Regions from separate parts of the Streptomyces sp. B3I8 genome, predicted to be linked through region 2. Evidence: riboswitches for the same ligand, from Rfam matches in the RefSeq annotation. Region 2 holds a riboswitch; each other region holds the start of a gene.

Evidence for each region. A riboswitch is a leader RNA that binds a small molecule or an ion and turns the genes downstream of it on or off. The one in region 2 is predicted to bind cyclic di-AMP.
Region 1: another riboswitch for cyclic di-AMP. It lies ahead of QFZ64_RS06115 (C40 family peptidase); the one in region 2 lies ahead of QFZ64_RS20310 (transglycosylase SLT domain-containing protein).
Region 3: another riboswitch for cyclic di-AMP. It lies ahead of QFZ64_RS26050 (M23 family metallopeptidase); the one in region 2 lies ahead of QFZ64_RS20310 (transglycosylase SLT domain-containing protein).

Annotation. Positions count from the first base shown of each region.
Region 1 covers NZ_JAUSYN010000002.1:872,125-876,228, reverse strand. The annotation lists gene QFZ64_RS06125 (ATP-binding protein) at 196-630, shown strand; gene QFZ64_RS06120 (DUF6328 family protein) at 756-1,310, opposite strand; gene QFZ64_RS06115 (C40 family peptidase) at 1,446-1,919, opposite strand; cyclic di-AMP (ydaO/yuaA leader) riboswitch at 1,923-2,132, opposite strand; gene ddaH (dimethylargininase) at 2,768-3,616, shown strand; gene rocD (ornithine--oxo-acid transaminase) at 3,613-4,104, shown strand, end outside.
Region 2 covers NZ_JAUSYN010000002.1:4,087,543-4,091,646, reverse strand. The annotation lists gene QFZ64_RS20320 (DUF2092 domain-containing protein) at 1-542, opposite strand, end outside; gene QFZ64_RS20315 (polyprenyl synthetase family protein) at 854-1,864, opposite strand; cyclic di-AMP (ydaO/yuaA leader) riboswitch at 2,416-2,586, shown strand; gene QFZ64_RS20310 (transglycosylase SLT domain-containing protein) at 2,592-3,089, shown strand; gene QFZ64_RS20305 (HAD family hydrolase) at 3,245-4,060, opposite strand.
Region 3 covers NZ_JAUSYN010000002.1:5,381,528-5,385,631, reverse strand. The annotation lists gene QFZ64_RS26055 (GntR family transcriptional regulator) at 179-865, opposite strand; gene QFZ64_RS26050 (M23 family metallopeptidase) at 1,093-1,851, opposite strand; cyclic di-AMP (ydaO/yuaA leader) riboswitch at 1,864-2,018, opposite strand; gene QFZ64_RS26045 (pitrilysin family protein) at 2,252-3,640, opposite strand; gene QFZ64_RS26040 (pitrilysin family protein) at 3,637-4,104, opposite strand, start outside.

The DNA.
Region 1 (4,104 bases), 3.2 Mb from region 2:
GAGCAATCGCCCATATACGGTCGGTCATCGGATAGTTCACCGCTTCGGGCGACAGATATATGCATATCTTGGGGGATCGGCAGCAGGGAGCCCGTGGGTGGTGGCAGTCTGACGCGCAGCACCAAGTCCGGGACCGTACGCGAACCGTCCGCTCCGTGCCGGGCTCCGGTCCCGTGGGAAAGGGGCGACGTCGCCATGGCAGATCACCAGGAAGCATCCGTCACTCTGCCGAGCGATCCCGCCTCGGTCTGCGCGGCCCGAAGATACGTGGCGGGCGTGCTCACCGACTGGGGACTGCCACCCGACGCCGCCGACACCGTGCGCCTGATCGTCTCCGAGCTCGCCACCAACGCCGTGCAGCACACCTTGGGGATGTCGCCGACCTTCACGGTCGACCTCGCCCTGGACCGGGACGAGCAGCTCCGCGTCGGGGTCACCGATGGCCATCCGCGCTTCCCCGAGCGGCTGCCGGCGGCCGTGCAGCGGGACAACGGGCGCGGTCTGGTCATCGTGCGCTGTCTGACCGCGGAGTACGGCGGGCGGCTCAGCGTGCGGCCCACCCGGGAGGGCGGGAAGAGGATCGAGATCGAGCTGCCGTGGAAGGTGCCCGCGATCCAGCCGGACCCGTGACGGGACGGGATCCAGCCGGGCCCGTGACGGGACGGGATCCAGCCGGGCCCGTGACGGGACGGGATCCAGCCGGGCCCGTGACGGGACCCGGTCCGACCGGACCCGGGAGCGGCATGGCCGGCCGCTCAGCCGCCGGAGTCCCTCCGGTCCGGGTCGTCGGGCGTCTGTGTGGAGCCCTTGGTGACCTGCTGTCGGTCCGTGCGGACACCGGTGCGGCGGACCAGCCGCGGCAGGACGCCCCACAGCAGGACGCATGCCGCCATGGTTCCCGCGCCCGCGGCGATGCCCGCCCCCCGGCCCAGCGTCACGTCCACCACGAGCAGCACCGAGCCGGTGAACGCCAGCATCAGTACCGCCAGGCCCGCCGAGGCCAGTCGTGAGGAGACCTGCACGATCAGCGGCTTGGCGTTCTGCTGGAACAGCGAGCGGTGCAGCGCCGCCGGCGCGGTGAACAGGACGGCCGCCAGCATCGCCAGCAGCAGCGTGACGACGTACGTCGCGCGCTGGAACGTGTCGATGTGCGGGAAGCGCTGCGTGAAGGCCAGCGTCAGCAGGAAGGCGAACAGGATCTGCACGCCCGCCTGGGTGACGCGCACCTCCTGCAGCAGCTCGGCGAAGTTGCGGTCGGCACGCTCCAGCGGGGTCTCGTTGCGTTGGTCGTGGTGAGGACGGTCGGCCATGACTGACAGATAACCGTTCCACGGCCCGTCATGCCCCTGACCGGCACGGACCACCGGGGTGCCGGGGCCCGCCGTGCGGGTACGAACGCCGGGGGCCCGGCACCGGAGTACGGGTACCGGGGCCCCGGCGGGCGGTCAGCGCACCCTGCCGTACCAGACGCTCCTGGTCCACAGCTTCTGCAGCCGTACGACGTCACCCGTCTTCGGCGCGTGCCAGATCTTCCCCTTACCGGCGTAGATGCCCACGTGGTACACGTAACTGCCCGTGTGGAAGAACACCAGGTCGCCCGCCTTGCGGTGGGACGACGAGATGTGACGCGTCTTGTTGTACTGGGCCGCGGCCGTCCGGGGCAGCTTCTTGCCCGCCTTCTTGAACGAGTACAGCGTCAGCCCGGAGCAGTCGAACCGGTGCGGTCCGGTGGCGCCCCACTGGTAGGGGGCGCCCTTCTTCGACGCCGCGACGTGCAGCGCCTTCGTCGCCGTGGTCGCGGCGGACGCCTGGGAGGCGACGCCGGGGACCGCGATGCTGCCGCCCACGGCGGCGAGGGTGAGGGCCGAGGCGGTGCCGGCCCGGGTCAACAGCGACGGGACACGATCGAGCGCAGTCATGCGCAACCCTTCGTCAGCCGCCTGTGAAGGATGACCTGTCGGATTCGGGCTGGCGAAGTTGCCCGGCCGCTGACGCGGCTTCACCCCAAGGGCTGCTCGGCACGGACCGTGTGTCCGTCCCGGCGACCCGTCGTGCTCGGGTCCTCCACTCCTGCCGATCCACTCCTGTCGACCGGTCATCCGGGCGGCGGCAGGATTCGGCGTCCGCCCGGACCGCCCCGCCTCTTGTGGCGGGGGCTGTCGGAAGGGATCTTCACCCATCGAAGTCCGAAAATCCCAACGGAACCGGAGGTTTGTGTTGTTACTCACCACTCTGCTGTTCGAGTGAACACCCTTTGTTTCGGCCCGCGTCCAGAACCGGGAGGAGCCCCGGACCAGCACCGGAACACCTCGTTCCGCTTGGTGTCCACCCGGGTCGCGCAACCGGGCGGGTCCCGAAAGACGAGGTGTGTCTACGCCGAAAGGGGGTACCCCGTCCGGCCCCTCGCGCCGGGAGTGTCGCCGGGTGCGAGGGAACGTGGGGGGCGGCCGCCGGCCGACCGTCGGCCGGCCGCGAGCTCCCGCGGGCCGGCCGTGGGGCGCCGGGGTCGGTCGCCGCCGCGCCAGAAGGATGCGGGCTCCGCGCCACGCGTGAGCCATGACGAGCCCCCGCCGCCCAAGAACCCATGCGGGCCCCCGCCGGGCAGGAGCCGTTGCGGGCCCTCACCACGCAAGAACGTTGCGGACCCCCGCACTCTCACGCAGTGAAGCTGCGCGTACGCGCAGTTTTCATCACTTGTCCGGCGCTCTTCGCCGTCTCTACCGTGGTCTCACCCCCTTCGGCACCGCATCAGCGGAGGTACCCCTTCGTGCCCGAATCCCGTGTGCCGCGCCCTCGGCGCTACCTCGTCTGCGAACCCACGTACTTCACCGTCCGGTACGCGATCAATCCCTGGATGCACCCCGACGTCCCCGTCGACACCGGCCTCGCCCTGATCCAGTGGCGGAACCTGGTCCGCGCCTACCGCGACCACGGCCACACCGTCGAGACCGTGCCCCCCGTCCCCGGCCTCCCGGACATGGTCTTCGCCGCCAACTCCGCCCTCGTCCTGGACGGCCGCGTCTTCGGCTCCCTCTTCCACGCCCCCGAACGCCGCCCCGAGTCGAGCGCCTACGCGGCCTGGTTCAAGGCCGCCGGCCACGACGTGTACCGGCCCGAGTCGGTGTGCGAGGGCGAGGGCGACCTCGTTCCGGCCGGCCGGTACATCCTCGCCGGCACCGGCTTCCGCACCACCCCCGAAGCCCACCGCGAGGCCCAGGAGTTCTTCGGCGCCCCGGTCATCGGGCTGCGTCTGGTGGACCCGTACTTCTACCACCTCGACACCGCCCTGTGCGTCCTCGACCCGGTGGACCCCAGCGCCCCCTCCGCCCCCGGCCGGGAGGCGAACATCGCCTACTACCCGGACGCGTTCTCGCCGGGCAGCCGCGAGGTACTGGCCCGGCTGTTCCCGGACGCGGTGCTCGCCACCCGCCGGGACGCGCTCGCCCTCGGCCTCAACTCGGTCTCGGACGGCCGCCACGTCTTCCTCCCTCCGCGCGCCACGGACCTCGCCGACCGGCTCGCCCGCCGCGGATACGTCCCCGTCCCCGTCGACCTGTCGGAGTTCCTCAAGGCCGGCGGCGGCATCAAGTGCTGCACCCAGGAGATCCGTTCATGACCGCTCCCGCCCGTGACCACCTCACCACCGCCGGTCTGATCAGCGCCGAGGAACCGGTCCTCGCGCACAACTACCACCCCCTGCCCGTGGTCGTCGCCCGTGGCGAGGGCACCTGGGTGGAGGACGTCGAGGGCCGCCGCTACCTCGACATGCTCGCCGGCTACTCCGCCCTCAACTTCGGCCACCGCCACCCCGTGCTGATCGAGGCGGCCCACCGTCAGCTCGACCGCCTCACGCTCACCTCGCGCGCCTTCCACCACGACCGGCTCGCCGCGTTCGCCGCGTCCCTGGCAGAACTGACCGGCCTGGACACGGTGTTGCCGATGAACACCGGCGCGGAGGCCGTGGAGAGCGCGGTGAAGGTGGCCCGCAAGTGGGCGTACGACGTGAAGGGCGTGCCGGACGACCGGGCGACGATCGTCGTCGCCGCGGACAACTTCCACGGCCGTACGACGACGATCGTCGGCTTCTCCACCGACCCCGTGGCC
Region 2 (4,104 bases):
GTCGCGCCGCCCGGTTCCTGGGCGTGGAAGGCCTGGTTGGACGCGCTGTCGTACGCCCACACCTCGTCGCCGTTGTGGATGACGCTGTACTCGGCCGCCTTCTCGACGATGGACAGCTTGTGCCTGTCCGGCCCGTCCATCGCCACACGCAGGGTGTGCGTGCCGCTCGCCAGCTCCGTCAGCCTGGCGGAGGGGTCGGCGGTGGAGCCGCCCTGGGACGAGGCACCGGAGAGCAGGCCGCTCTCCAGGCCGCCCAGGTCCGGCAGACCCAGATCGGTGGTGATCTTGAAGGTGCCGGAAAGCTGGTCCACGTGCGACGCGGCGACCTTCTCGACGAGCTTCTGCGCGCTGATCTTCGGCAGGTCGGGGTCACCGGAGTCGGCGAGCGCCGGGACGAGCCCGATGGTCGCCGCCGTCACCCCCACCACCGCGGCGGGGACGACGTACCGCGAGGCCTTGCGCCGCGCCCCGCCCGCGCTGCCACCCGTGTTCCCGCCCGGGGTCGCACCGGGGGTGATGTCGTCGGTTCCGTACGGTGCCATGTGTGCCTTACCTCCGTCGTCGGCGGCGGCCTGCCGTGCTCTCGCTCCCCTCGGCTCCCGGTTCACGCTCGAGCCAAGACTTCCCACCCCGTGCCGCCATTGTCACCCGAAGTCCGGGGAGGTGGTCCTCTCCATATGACCAAAAAGTCCGCGACGAGGCGTCAACCCCCGGGTCCAACTCCGCGTACTCCTGCGGTATGACACGCGGGTGGAGATCGTCCACCCTCCCGTAGGGGGAAGGGCCCGTGAGATGCGAAAGGGAGGGGAGGACAGGGCGAAGAGGCGGGTCGTGGGGTGGAGGTTCCGGGGTGTCACCCGGCCCGGTGGACCACCAGTTCGCACATCTCCGTCAGCGCCGTCTTCGCCGCGCACTCCGGCAGCGGGGCCAGCGCCGACCGCGCGTCCTCCGCGTACCGCACCGTGTCCCGCCGCGCCTGCTCGAGGGCGGGGTGTTCCCGCAGCTGGTCCAGGGCCTCGTCGAGACGGGCGTCGTCGCTCAGGTCGGAGTCGAGCAGCTCGCACAGGGCCACGTCCGCCGGCAGCCCGAGCCGCTCGGCCTGCTCGCGCAGCCGCAGCACCGGCAGGGTGGGGATGCCCTCGCGCAGGTCGGTGCCCGGCGTCTTGCCGGACTCGCGGGAGTCGGAGGCGATGTCGAGTACGTCGTCGGCGAGCTGGAAGGCGACGCCGAGCCGCTCTCCGTACTGCGTGAGCACGTCCACGACCGTCTCGTCGGCGCCGGACATCATCGCGCCGAACCGACAGGCCACCGCGACCAGGGAGCCGGTCTTGCCGGCCAGCACGTCGAGGTAGTGGTCGACGGGGTCCCGGCCGTCGCGCGGCCCGGCGGTCTCCAGGATCTGCCCGGTGACCAGCCGTTCGAACGCCTCCGCCTGGATCCGGACCGCCTCGGGGCCGAGGTCGGCCAGCATGTGGGAGGCGCGGGAGAAGAGGAAGTCGCCGGTGAGGACCGCGACCGAGTTGCCCCAGCGGGTGTTGGCGCTGTCCACCCCGCGCCGCACCTCGGCCTCGTCCATGACGTCGTCGTGGTAGAGCGTGGCGAGATGAGTGAGCTCGACGACGACCGCCGAGGGCACGATCCCCGGCGCGTACGGGTCGCCGAACTGCGCCGCCAGCATCACCAGCAGCGGCCGGAACCGCTTCCCGCCCGCGCGGACGAGATGCTGTGCGGCCTCCGTGATGAAGGGGACCCCGCTCTTGGTGGCTTCGAGCAGGCCCTCCTCGACAGCCGTCAGACCCACCTGGACATCGGCTTCCAGAGCCTGGTCCCGCACGCTCAGCCCGAATGGCCCGACGACGGTCACGAGGGGTCTCCTGTCTGCTGGTGTCTGGCGACGGTTACACGGTTTGTCGATAGGTCGCTGCCCTCACTCAAGTCAGCGTATCCGGTCATGTTTCGATCACCACGAGCGCCCATGGTTCCAGGCCGGGACGTACCGGATCAGAGACGGCATGTTCGTGATCGGGTGATACGCACGGTCATGTACGGACTTATGCATGATCCACATCACGGCGGCCCCCCGGGCGGATCCCCCGGGCATCGTCCGGACGACACGGACATTCCCCGCGCGGACGACTTGCGAACATTGAGCCTATTCCGCACCATACGTCCGTCTCACGCCCTCAGTGAGTTGGGTCACGCGCACACCTCGCGGGACGCACTGCTCCGGAATCTCACATTCCCCTTACCCGGACGCCCAGTTGAGCCGGGTGGCGCACAAAGGATCAACATCCCAAAACGCCCAGCAAAAGATCAACCGGATAGAACCTCGTTTTCGTCACTTGTTCCTCACAGGTTCTCTCGCATAGCTTCCTCCCCGATCCGGGTGGAACGCCGAGTCCTGCCGCCGTCCGGAGCACCCATTCACCCATCTCGCACGGCAGGAGCGGGGGACCCAGGTAAGTCGCCGGTCCGGGGCCAAGTCCCGGCACGGCTAGGGGTGAAGCCGGTCCCGCGTGCGTGGGCCGGCCGGGCACCTCCCAGCCCGAACCCGACAGCTCACCTCGCAGGCGACGGAGAGGAAATCCGCCATGTCCCGCTTCGCCCTGCCCGGCTTCCGCCTGCCCGCCCGCGCCCTGATCGCCGCCGGCACCGGTGCCGCCGCCCTCGCGCTCCCGCTGTTCGGCGCCACCCAGGCCTCCGCGGCCACGCCCACCGCCGCCACGACGACGACCGCGGCGACGACGACCGCCACCACGGCCACCTACGCCAACAACCTCGACGGCTGGATCCAGCAGTCGCTGTCGATCATGGCGCAGAACGGCATCCCCGGCAGCTACGACGGCATCCAGCGCAACATCATGCGGGAGTCGTCAGGCAACCCGCTCGCCGTGAACAACTGGGACTCCAACGCCCTGGCGGGCACCCCGTCCAAGGGACTGCTCCAGATCATCGACCCGACGTTCCTCGCCTACCACGTGCCCGGCACCTCGTTCGACCCGTTCGACCCGATCGCCAACATCACGGCGTCCTGCAACTACGCGGCCGCGCGGTACGGCTCGATCGACAACGTGTACGGCGCGTACTGAACCGGGCCGACCGCCCGGACGGGCCCCCGCACCCGACCCGGTGCCCATACCTGCCCGTGCCCCTACCCGACCCGGGGGCTCCGCACCTGGTTCGGGGGTCGACGCCTGGAACAGGTGACTGACGCCTTGACCGGGGGCTGACCCTGGTCCTGGGCTCACGCCCCGGCCGGGAAGAGGCGTTCGAGGACGACGGCGATGCCGTCGTCCTCGTTCGACGCCGTGACCTCGTCGGCGACCGCCTTGAGTTCGGGATGGGCGTTGGCCATGGCCACCCCGCGGGCCGCCCAGTCGAACATGGGGATGTCGTTGGGCATGTCCCCGAAGGCGAGGGTCCGGGCCGGGGAAAGCCCCAGCCGCTCGGCCGCCAGCGCCAGCCCCGTCGCCTTCGTCACGCCACATGGCTGGAGTTCGACGGTCCCGGGCCCGGACATGGTGACCGTGGCCAGCGAACCGACCGCCCCCCGGGCCGCCGCCGCCAGTTCGTCGTCGGACAGGAAGGGGTGGCGCAGCAGCACCTTGCTGATCGGCTCGGCCCACAGGTCGTCGCGCCGGTCGACCCGTACGGCGGGCAGCGTGGGGTGCGGCATGAGGTAGCCGGGCTCGATCAGCGTCAGCCCGTCCGCCCCGTCCTGGTCGACGGCCGCGTACACCTCGCCGACCTCGGCCTCCACCTTGCCGAGCGCGGTCTCGGCCAGCTCCCGGTCCAGCGTGACGGACCACAGCAGCCGGTCCGCGCCGGCGTCGTACAACTGTGCGCCCTGCCCGCACACCGCGAGCCCCTCGCCGCCCAGGTCCTCCAGGAGCGGGCGCACCCTCGGCGCCGGCCGGCCCGTCACCACCAGGTGCGTCGCCCCGGCGGCGGCCACCCGCGCGAGGGCGGCGAGGGACCGGTCGGAGAGCGTGTCGTCGCCGCGCAGCAGCGTTCCGTCCAGGTCAGTGGCGATGAGGGCATATGCGGTGGGTGCGGCCATGATCAGAGAATACGGATGTCGGGCCCCACCGACCCGCCCCGAAC
Region 3 (4,104 bases), 1.3 Mb from region 2:
GGCGGTACGGGCACCCCTGAGCACGCGTTCGTACGGCGACCGACAGCCGGTATGCGTGTCGGTACTCGTTTTCCGCTCCGGGTTCCGCGAATTCAGCGGCCACGCGAACAGGGGGCGGCAATTCGATTCCCCGGCCGCGCCCCCCGCATTATCTCTTTGTACTTGTACGCCGCCCCTGTTAATTTCGTGGGCCCGTGATGTTTACGGCTTGTTGCGAAGTGCTCACGGCGGTGACCGGTCCGGCGGGGCGGAGGCGGTGCGTCGCGGCCGACCGCTCGGTGTGCAGGGCGGTGAGGGTGCGGGCGCGTTCGCCGTCGCCGCGGGCGATCGCGTCGACGACGGCGCCGTGTTCCGCCCAGTCCGTCAGCGGGTCCGCCGGCTCCCCCGTGACGTACATCCACGCGATCTTGTGCCGCAGCTGGGCCAGCGTGGTGCTCAGCGCAGGGCTCCCGGCGGCCTGGGCGAGCGTGTCGTGGAACCAGCCGTCCAGGGAGCGCAGGTCGTCGCTGTTGCCCCGGCCCGCCCGCTCCCTGCCCAGCCTGACCAGGCCACGCAGCACCTTCAGATGCGCCTCGGTGCGCCGCCGGGCGGCCCTGGCGGCACCGAGCGGCTCCAGCAGGACGTGCATGTCCAGCAGATCGGCGGCCTCCTGCGCGCCGGGTTCGGCCACGCACGCGCCCGCGTGCCGGCGGGTGACGACGAACCCCTCGGCCTCCAGCGTGCGCAGCGCCTCGCGCACGGGGACGCGGGAGACGCCGTAGCGCCGGGCGAGCACCTCCTCGGTGAGCCGGCTGCCGCGCGCGTGGACACCGGCGACGATGTCCTCGCGGATCGCCGTGCATACCGAGTGCGCCGGAATACGCATGTCCGACCTCCGCCTGATTCCCGTGCAAACACCGTCGGCCGGCGCATTGCTCGACCGACTCTATTGCAGGCGAGGGGAATTTCCGACGGCGAGATACCGCTCATGGTTATTTTTTGGCCAGCGGCGGAACAAAACCGGAACGGCCCCGGCTTCGGTGAGCCGGGGCCGTCACGTGCGGGCGAGCGGGAAGGCGGGCAGGCAAGTGGAGCGGGACGTGTACGTGTACGTCAGACGTTGACACCGTGGCCGCGCAGGTACGCCACCGGGTCGATGTCCGAGCCGTACTCCGGGCTCGTACGGGCCTCGAAGTGCAGGTGCGGGCCGGTGACGTTGCCGGTCGCGCCGGACAGGCCGATCTGCTGTCCGGCGGTGACCTGCTGGCCCACCGTGACGCCGATGGACGACAGGTGGCCGTACTGGGTGAAGGTGCCGTCGTTCATCTTGATGACGATCTGGTTGCCGTACGCCCCGCCCCAGCCCGTCTCCACGACGGTGCCGACGCCGACGGCGTGCACGGAGGTGCCGGTGGCGGCGTGGAAGTCGATGCCGGTGTGGCTGCCGGAGGACCACAGGGAGCTGCTGGCCTGGTAGCCGGTGGAGACGTAGGAGCCCGCGATCGGCGCGACGAACGTGTTGAGCCGCTTGCGCTCGGCCTCGCGGGCGGCGCGCTCCTTGGCCTCGTGCGCCCGCTTCGCCTGCTCGGCGGCCTCCTTGCGCGCGGCCTCCTCGGCCTCCTTGCGTGCGGCGGCCTTCTCCTGGGCCAGGGCCTGGGCGTCGATCCGCGCGGCGACGCTCTCGCCGATACCGGCGGCCTTCAGGAGTCCGGTCTGCCCGACCGAGGCGGGCGGTTCGGCGGCGAACGCGGGGGCGGCCAGGGTGCCGACGACGCCGGTGGTCGCGAGTGCCGCGACGCCCACGGCGCCGGTCGTCGTGCGCTTCGAGCGATCGGCGCGGCGGTGCTTCCCGGGGGCGCGGGTGAACGCCATGTAGGGGGTCGTCCTTTCCTTCCCTCTCGCCTACCGGGTTAGCTGACGGGTTCGGAGCAGGAAGGTCTCCTACGGACACCCTTCATGGGGGTGTCCGATTCACCCCAGGGACATGGGTCCCCGGCTCCCCTGGCTCGCGCCGTACGGGGACTCGGCGATGGCTGCCCGCTGCCGCGGATGCGGCGCGCTGCCTGACGGACAGCCGGGAAGACGCTAAGCGGACGCCGTTTCAGCGGGCAAACGAGGTCACGTTTTTGTTGCGTATCCCACACGTGCGAAGCGCCATCTCCCATGGCAATACGGACGAATTCGAGCCCGCGGGTGGGCACCTGCGGGTGAACGGAGGCCCCGGTGACATGACACGTCACCGGGGCCTCCCCCACCTCACGCGCGGCGCGGGCTACTCGGCGGCCACCACGGTGACCTCGCCGATGCCCAGCGCCCGTACGGGCTCCGCGATCCGCGCGGCGTCGCCCACCAGGACCGTCACCAGGCGGTCGGGCGGGAAGGCGTTGACGACGGCGGCCGTCGCCTCCACCGTGCCGGTGGCGGCGAGCTGCTGATAGAGCGTCGCCTGGTAGTCGTCGGGCAGGTGCTGCTCCACCTGGTCGGCGAGCGAGCTCGCGACGGCGGCCGCGGTCTCGAACTTCAGCGGGGCGACGCCCACCAGGTTCTGCACGGCGACATCGCGCTCGGCGTCGGTCAGGCCCTCGGCGGCGAGGGTGCGCAGCACCTTCCACAGGTCGTCGAGCGCGGGACCGGTGTTCGGCGTGTCGACGGAGCCGCTGATGGCGAGCATCGCGGCACCGCTTCCGTCGGGTGCGGAGCGCAACACCTGGGCGAACGCGCGCACTCCGTAGGTGTAGCCCTTCTCCTCGCGCAGCACACGGTCCAGCCGCGAGGTGAGGGTGCCGCCGAGGCAGTACGTGCCGAGCACCTGGGCGGGCCACACCCGGTCGTGCCGGTCGGCCCCGACGCGGCCGATGAGGAGCTGCGTCTGGACGGCTCCGGGGCGGTCCACGACGATCACGCGGCCGGTGTCGTCGGCCGTCACCGAGGGCACCGGGCGCGGCTGTCCGGGCGCCCCGGTCCACGCGCCGAGCGTGTCCGCGAGGAGCGCGTCCAGGTCGACGCCGGTGAGGTCGCCGACGACGACCGCGGTGGCCGTGGCGGGCCGTACGTGCCGCTCGTAGAAGGCGCGTACGGCGGCGGAGTCGATGGCCGCGACGCTCTCCTCGGTGCCCTGACGGGGCCGGGACATGCGGGAGTCCGCAGGGAAGAGCTGCCGGGACAGCTCCTTCGCGGCGCGCCGGGCCGGGTTGGCGGTCTCGTGCGGGATCTCGTCGAGCCGGTTGCGCACCAGGCGCTCGATCTCGCCGTCGTCGAACGCGGGGGCGCGCAGCGCGTCGGCGAGCAGACCGAGCGCCTTGGCGAGCCGCGAGACGGGCACCTCCAGGGAGAGCCGTACGCCGGGGTGGTCGGCGTGCGCGTCGAGAGTGGCGCCGCAGCGCTCCAGCTCGGCGGCGAAGTCCTCGGCGGAGTGCTTGTCGGTGCCCTCGGAGAAGGCGCGCGCCATGAGGGTGGCGACGCCCTCCTGCCCTTGCGGCTCGGCCTCCAGGGGCGCGTCGAGGAGCACCTCGACGGCGACGACCTGCTGGCCCGGGCGGTGGCAGCGCAGCAGCGTCAGGCCGTTGTCCAGGGTGCCGCGTTCGGGCGCGGGGAACGCCCAGGGCTTGGCCTCGCCGGCCGAGGGCTGCGGGTGGAATTCCATGGTCGCGAGCTCGGTCACTTCGCCGACTCCTCGTTCTCGTCGGTGACTTCGGCGGCTTCTGTGCCTTCGGGCTCCTCGGAGTCCGTCGGCGCGACCGGCTCGTAGACGAGCACCGCGCGGTTGTCGGGCCGCAGCCGGGCCCGGGCGATGTCGCGGACCTCCTCGGGGGTGACCTCCAGAACGCGCCGGACGGCGGTCAGGGCGAGCTGCGGGTCGCCGAACAGGACGGCGTACCGGCACAGTTCGTCGGCGCGGCCGGCGACCGTGCCGAGCCGGTCCAGCCACTCGCGCTCCAGCTGCGCCTGGGCGCGCTCCATCTCCTCGGCCGTCGGGCCCTCCTCGGCGAACCGGGCGAGCTCCTCGTCGACGGCCGCCTCGATGACGGGCACCTCGACGTCGCCGGAGGTCTTCACGTCCAGCCAGCCCAGCGAGGGCGCCCCGGCCAGCCGGAGCAGACCGAAGCCGGCGGCGACGGCGGTGCG